Regions from separate parts of the Telluria sp. B2 genome, predicted to be linked through region 2. Evidence: predicted binding sites of a transcription regulator. Region 2 holds the regulator's gene; the other holds the start of a gene.
The links. Region 2 encodes sigma-54, which starts transcription at its own class of promoters, with help from an activator protein. Its sites were predicted from a motif close to TGGCANGNAANCTGCTTT; they were not measured.

Region 1 (3,498 bases), 250 kb from region 2:
GTGATCCCCTTGTACACGCCGGAATGCCGCCAGTGCAAATTCTGCCTGTCCCGCAAGACCAACCTGTGCCAGGCGATCCGCTCCACGCAAGGCCGCGGCCTGATGCCTGACGCGACGTCGCGCTTCTCGCTCGACGGCAAGCCGATCTACCACTACATGGGCACCTCGACCTTCTCGAACTACATCGTCGTGCCGGAAATTGCCCTGGCCAAGATCCGCGAGGATGCACCCTTCGACAAGGCCTGCTACATCGGCTGCGGCGTCACCACCGGCGTCGGCGCGGTCGTGTTCACCGCCAAGGTCGAGGCGGGCGCGAACGTCGTCGTGTTCGGCCTGGGTGGCATCGGCCTGAACGTGATCCAGGCGGCCAAGATGGTCGGCGCCGACAAGATCATCGGTGTCGACCTGAACCCGGCGCGCGAGGAGATGGCACGCAGGTTCGGCATGACCCACTTCGTCAATCCGAGCCAGGTTGAGAACGTGGTCGACGCCATCGTCCAGCTCACCGACGGCGGCGCCGACTACTCCTTCGAGTGCATCGGCAACGTCAAGACCATGCGCCAGGCGCTGGAGTGCTGCCACAAGGGCTGGGGCCAGTCGATCATCATCGGCGTGGCCGAGGCCGGCGCAGAGATCTCGACCCGTCCGTTCCAGCTGGTGACGGGCCGCGAGTGGAAGGGTTCGGCTTTCGGGGGCGCACGCGGGCGCACCGACGTGCCGAAGATCGTCGACTGGTACATGGACAACAAGATCAACATCGACGACCTGATCACCCACACCCTGCCGCTCGAGCGCATCAACGAAGGGTTTGACCTGATGAAGAGCGGACAGTCGATCCGCTCGGTGGTGCTGTACTGACCCAGCCTTTGTACGTGTAGACCAATCCAAAACGGAGACCGATGATGAACGAAGAAATCCATATCCATCCCGCCGTCGATCACGGCATCAAGCCGGCCGCGCCGAATTTTTCTGGCGGCACACTGACCTGCCAGTGCAGCACCAATCCGGTGACGGTGGAGATCAAGGGGCAGGTCGCGCACAACCACGTATGCGGCTGCACCAAGTGCTGGAAGCCGGCCGGCGCGCTGTTTTCCCAGGTTGCGGTGGTCCCGCGCGAGAACCTGAAGGTGACCGCCAACGCCGACAAGCTCGCCGTGGTCGACTCCTCCGCCACCATCCAGCGCTACGCCTGCCGCGACTGCGGCGTGCACATGTTCGGCCGGATCGAGAACACCGCCCACCCCTTCTATGGCCTGGACTTCGTGCACACCGAGCTGTCGCACGAGGACGGCTGGGCGCCGCCCGAGTTCGCCGCCTTCGTGTCTTCGATCATCGAGTCCGGCGCCGATCCGAAAAACATGGGGGCGGTGCGCGCGCGCTTGGTCGAGCTCGGCCTGCCGCCCTATGACGCGCTGTCGCCGGCCCTGATGGACGCCATCTCGACCCACGTGGCCAAGGCGCGCGGCGTGCTGCAGGAAGCGTGAAGGAAGCATGAAGGAAGCGTGACCGGTATTGCCGGTAACCGCGTAGGCCGCGGTTACCGGCCGCCCGGTGAAAAGTGAATGGAGACGAAGAGATGAAGCAAACGCACTTGCTGCCGCACTTGCTGCTGACGGCAGCCCTGGCTGCCCCGCTGGCAGCGCAAGCCCATGATTTCCCGACCAGCGGACGGGTGGAGTACGTACTGGAGTGCATGCAAAAGCACGACGGCAAGTACGAATACCTCTACAAGTGCTCCTGCGTCATCGACGAAATCGCCAAGGCCATGCCCTACGAGGACTACGTCACGATGTCCACCGCGCTGCGCAACCAGACGCTCGCGGGCGAGCGCGGCGCGCTGTTCCGCGATCCGGTCCCGGTCAAGGAGATGGCCAACAAGTACAAGGAAGTCCAGGCCAGCGCCAGCAAGGCCTGTCGTGTGCCGCAACGTTAATGCCGGGCGCGGCCGCAGGCTGCGCCACGGATGACACAGAGCGGGTGGGTAGTGTCACGAAACTGAACATGTGTCACGTGGCGAGGACGGGTACACGGTGCGGTTCCGCCATGCATACGCCCGATTCGGCTACTGGCACGTTAAGTGCTGTACAGAAGTGGGGCATCCCCGCTGAGATGAGGCAGGGCCAACCAGTCGCACCGCAAAAAAACCATAGGAGACTTCATCATGTTATTGCTAACGAGACTCATCCGCTGGTGGCCGTGCCTGGCACTGGCTGCCGCACCGGCGATGGCCGCCGACTCCGATGTCGAAAAACTGACCAAGGACCCGAAAAACTGGGCGATGCAGTCCGGGAACTTCGCCAACCACCGTTACAGCGAACTCAAGCAGATCAACAGCAAGAACGCCAAGAACCTGCAGGTGGCCTGGACCTTCTCCACCGGCGTGCTGCGCGGCCATGAAGGCGGCCCGCTGGTGATCGGCGACACCATGTACATCCACAGCCCCTTCCCGAACAAGGTGTTCGCGATCTCGCTGGAAGACCAGAGCATCCGCTGGAAGTACGAGCCGAAGCAGGACCCGACCGTGATCCCGGTGATGTGCTGCGACACGGTCAACCGCGGCGTGGCCTATGCCAACGGCAAGATCTTCCTGCAGCAGAACGACACCACCCTGGTGGCGCTCGACGCCAAGACCGGCGCCGAACTGTGGAAGAACAAGGTCGGCGATCCGAAGATCGGCGAAACCACCACCAATACCCCACACGTGTTCAAGGACAAAGTCCTGACCGGCATCAGCGGCGGCGAATTCGGCGTGCGCGGACGCGTCACCGCCCACGACATCAACACCGGCAAGATCTTGTGGAAGGCCTACAGCACAGGCCCCGACAACGAGCTGATTGTCGACCCCAACAAGACCATGACCTGGACCGACGGCAAGATGGCGCCGATCGGCCCGGACTCCTCGCTCAAGAGCTGGCAGGGCGACCAGTGGAAGCTGGGCGGCGGCACCACCTGGGGCTGGTACAGCTACGACCCGGAAACCAACCTGGTCTACTACGGCACCGGCAACCCGAGCACCTGGAACCCGCGCCAGCGTCCGGGCGACAACAAGTGGTCGATGACCATCTTCGCCCGCGACCTCGACACCGGCATGGCGAAATGGGTCTATCAGATGACCCCGCACGACGAGTGGGACTATGACGGCGTGAACGAGATGATCCTGGCCGACATCAAGGTCAAGGGCCAGCCGCGCAAGGCCCTGGTGCACTTCGACCGCAACGGCTTCGCCTACACGCTCGACCGCGTCAGCGGCGAACTCCTGGTCGCCGAAAAATTCGATCCGAAAGTGAACTGGGCCACCCACGTCGACATGAAGAGCGGCCGCCCGCAGGTCGTGGCCGCCTACAGCACCGACAAGAACGGTCCCGACTTCAATACCAAGGGCATCTGCCCGTCGGCGCTGGGCACCAAGGACCAGCAGCCAGCGACCTACTCGCGCAAGACCGGCCTGTTCTATGTGCCGACCAACCACGTCTGCATGGACTACGAGCCGTTCCAGAT
Region 2 (3,498 bases):
CGACCCAGAAGCTGCATCTCGGCCGCGGCCAGATCGTCTATCCGCCGCGCCAGCGCTGAACCCTACAATCCCCAGGAACGAGCCAACCACATGAAAAAAATCCTCGCTGCCGCCGTCCTCACGCTGCTGTCCCTGTCCGCCTCGGCCGAACGCGCCGACTCGCTCAAGCAGGCCGTCGTCCATTACGACTCGCTCGACGTCGACGAGGTGACCCAGACCCGCATCCTGACCGGCAACGTGATCCTCACGCGCGGCACGCTGCAGCTCAAGGCCGACCGTGCGCTGCTGAAGGAAACGCCGGAGGGCTACATGAGCGTCACGCTCACTTCCAGCCCGGGCCGCGTGGCGACCTTCCGCCAGAAGCGCGACGGCGGGCCGGACCTGTGGGTCGAGGGCCAGGCCGAGCGCATCGAGTACGACGAGCGCCAGGAACTGGTGAAGCTGCATTCGAAAGCGGTCGTGCGGGAGCTGGAAAACGGCCGCCTGGTCAATGAACTCAATGGCCCCTACATCTCGTACGACAACCGCCGCGAAGTGGCGACGGTGCGCAACGACCCGAGCGGCCAGAGCAAGGTCGGCGGCGAGCGCGGCACCCTGATCATCGCGCCGCGCCGCGCAGGACCCGCGCCGGCAGCCGCACCGGCAGGAAAATAATGATGAAAGATGCAAGCACTGGCAGCACCCTGGTCGTCCGGGGGCTGCAGAAAAGTTACGGCAAGCGCCTCGTGGTGCGCGACGTCTCGCTGGAAGTGGGCTGCGGCGAAGTCGTCGGCCTGCTGGGCCCGAACGGCGCCGGCAAGACCACCTCGTTCTACATGATCGTCGGCCTGGTGCCGTCGGACGCCGGCGCGATCGAGATCAACGGCACCGATATCTCGAGCCTGCCGATCCACCGGCGCGCGGTGCTGGGCCTGTCCTACCTGCCGCAGGAAGCCTCGGTGTTCCGCAAGCTGACGGTCGAGGACAATATCCGCGCCGTGCTGGAACTGCAGCGCAACGAGGACGGCAAGCCGCTCTCGAAGGACGCCATCGACGCGCGCCTCGACTCCCTGCTGGCCGAACTCCAGATCGAGAAGCTGCGCGAAAACCCGGCGCTGTCGCTGTCGGGCGGCGAGCGCCGCCGCGTCGAGATCGCGCGCGCGCTGGCCACCAATCCGCGCTTCGTGCTGCTCGACGAACCCTTCGCCGGCGTCGACCCGATCGCGGTGATCGAGATCCAGCGCATCGTGCGCTTCCTGAAGGAGCGCGGCATCGGCGTCCTGATCACCGACCACAACGTGCGCGAGACGCTGGGCATCTGCGACCGCGCCTACATCATCAACCAGGGCGCGGTGCTGGCCTCGGGCCGCCCTGACGACATCATCGCCGACGAGTCGGTGCGCCGCGTCTACCTGGGCGAACACTTCCGCATGTAGCAACCACGAAGCGACAACGAAGCAGCAACAAGCGATGAAACAATCCCTGCAACTCCGGACTTCGCAGCACCTGGCGCTTACCCCGCAGCTTCAGCAATCGATCCGCCTGCTGCAGTTGTCCACGCTCGAACTGCACCAGGAAATCGAGCAGATCCTGTCCGACAATCCCTTGCTCGAACGGCTGGACGATCCGCTCGACCACTCGGTGCGCCTGCTTGCCGACGGCGCCATCAGCAATGCGCCCAGCCAGGGCGAGGCCCCGGCCACGCCGGGCGGCGAGGAGGGCGCGCCGAACGGCGAAGCGGCCGACTTCGATGGCGCCGATGGCGATGCCGGCCGCGGCGACGGCGATGCCGACTGGGGCGAAGCCGGACGGTCGTCCGGCAACGGCGAGGACGAGGATGGCCGGCCGCAACTGGAAGCGGCCGGCATCACGCTGCGCGAGCACCTGTCCGAACAGGTGCGGGTGACGGGCCTGAGTGCGCGCGACCGTGCGCTGGCCGAACTCGTGATCGACGCCATCGACGACAACGGCTACCTCGAAGAGCAGCTCGACGAGATCCACGCGCGCCTGCCCGAGGAGCTCGAGGTCGAGATGGACGAACTGCGCTGCGCGCTGGCGCTGGTGCAAAGCCTGGACCCGGTGGGCGTGGGCGCACGGAGCGCGGCCGAGTGCCTGGCGCTGCAGATCCGCAGCATGCCGGGCGTGCCGCTGGTCACGCGGCGCATGGCCCTCAAGATCGTCGAGGGCTACCTGACCTGGTTCGCCCAGCGCGAATTCAACAAGCTGAAAAAAGCCCTGGACTGCGACGACGAAGACCTGCGCGAAGCCCAGGCCGTGATCCGCCAATGCAATCCGCATCCGGGCGCGGCTTTTGCGTCGAGCACCTCGGACTACGTGGTTCCGGACGTGATTGTCCGGAAAACGAAGAACGGCTGGGGCGTGATGCTGAACCAGGACGTGATGCCGCGCCTGCGCGTGAACAACATGTACGCGGCCCTGCTCAAGCAGGGCAAGGGCGAAAGCCAGATGAGCGCGCAACTGCAGGAAGCGAAGTGGCTGATCAAGAATATGCGCCAGCGCTTCGACACGATCTTGCGTGTTTCGCAAGCCATTGTGGAGCGCCAGCGCAACTTTTTCAGCCACGGCGCGGTTGCCATGCGGCCCCTTGTGCTTCGTGAGATAGCTGATACACTAGGACTACACGAGAGCACAATTTCTCGTGTCACAACGCAGAAATTCATGCTGACCCCGCACGGCATGTTTGAGCTGAAGTATTTCTTCGGAAGCCACGTCGCCACCGAAGCGGGAGGTGAAGCATCTTCGACGGCGATCCGGGCTCTCATCGCGCAACTGACAGGAGCAGAAGACCCCAGGAACCCATTATCCGATAGCAAGATCGCGGAAATGCTCGGTGAACAAGGAATGGTCATCGCGCGCCGCACGGTTGCAAAATACCGTGAGGCACTGAAAATTCCTCCCGTCAGTCTCCGCAAATCCTTGTAACGGCGGCACCCACGCGCTTCCTTGTTGCGCGGCGCGGCAGCCGCCACATCTTCAAAGGAGTGTGTATGAATCTCACCATCAGCGGCCACCACCTCGACGTTACCCCCGCCATCCGTGAATACGTACAGAACAAGCTCGAACGCATCACCCGCCATTTCGATCAAGTGATCGACTCCCACGTGATCCTCGCGATCGACAATCTCACCGAAAAAGACAAAAGGCAGAAAGCCGAGATCAATGTGCGCATGTCGGGCAAGACCGTGCACGTGGAAAGCGTTGCGCAAGACCTGTACGCGGCGATCGACCTGTTGATGGACAGGCTGGATCGTCAGGTGATGAAGTACAAAACGATGCTGCAGAATCATAACCACGAGGCGCTCAAGCGCCGTCCTGAAGGCGGAGAGGCAGCCGTTGCCTGATTGGCCGGCAAGCACCGTCTGAACGAGGGCGCCAATGGCGCCCTTTTCATTTCTTGTCGGTGCGTCAATACCCCAGTTGTCTGGTCCTTCGGTAGAATGGATGTTTTTTCGACCACTTTCGACCATGACCGACACCGTCCTGACCCGCGTTGCCAAC

Region 1: a site for sigma-54 is predicted at 2,067-2,084, ahead of ACSUZJ_RS23805 (methanol/ethanol family PQQ-dependent dehydrogenase). Genes of this name have one in related genera too.

What each region holds. Positions count from the first base shown of each region.
Region 1 is NZ_CP196525.1:5,398,209-5,401,706, reverse strand. It holds gene ACSUZJ_RS23820 (S-(hydroxymethyl)glutathione dehydrogenase/class III alcohol dehydrogenase) at 1-858, shown strand, start outside; gene gfa (S-(hydroxymethyl)glutathione synthase) at 900-1,484, shown strand; gene ACSUZJ_RS23810 (hypothetical protein) at 1,577-1,933, shown strand; gene ACSUZJ_RS23805 (methanol/ethanol family PQQ-dependent dehydrogenase) at 2,225-3,498, shown strand, end outside.
Region 2 is NZ_CP196525.1:5,147,326-5,150,823, reverse strand. It holds gene lptC (LPS export ABC transporter periplasmic protein LptC) at 1-59, shown strand, start outside; gene lptA (lipopolysaccharide transport periplasmic protein LptA) at 91-654, shown strand; gene lptB (LPS export ABC transporter ATP-binding protein) at 654-1,415, shown strand; gene ACSUZJ_RS22720 (RNA polymerase factor sigma-54) at 1,450-2,922, shown strand; gene hpf (ribosome hibernation-promoting factor, HPF/YfiA family) at 2,988-3,341, shown strand; gene ACSUZJ_RS22710 (enoyl-CoA hydratase/isomerase family protein) at 3,466-3,498, shown strand, end outside.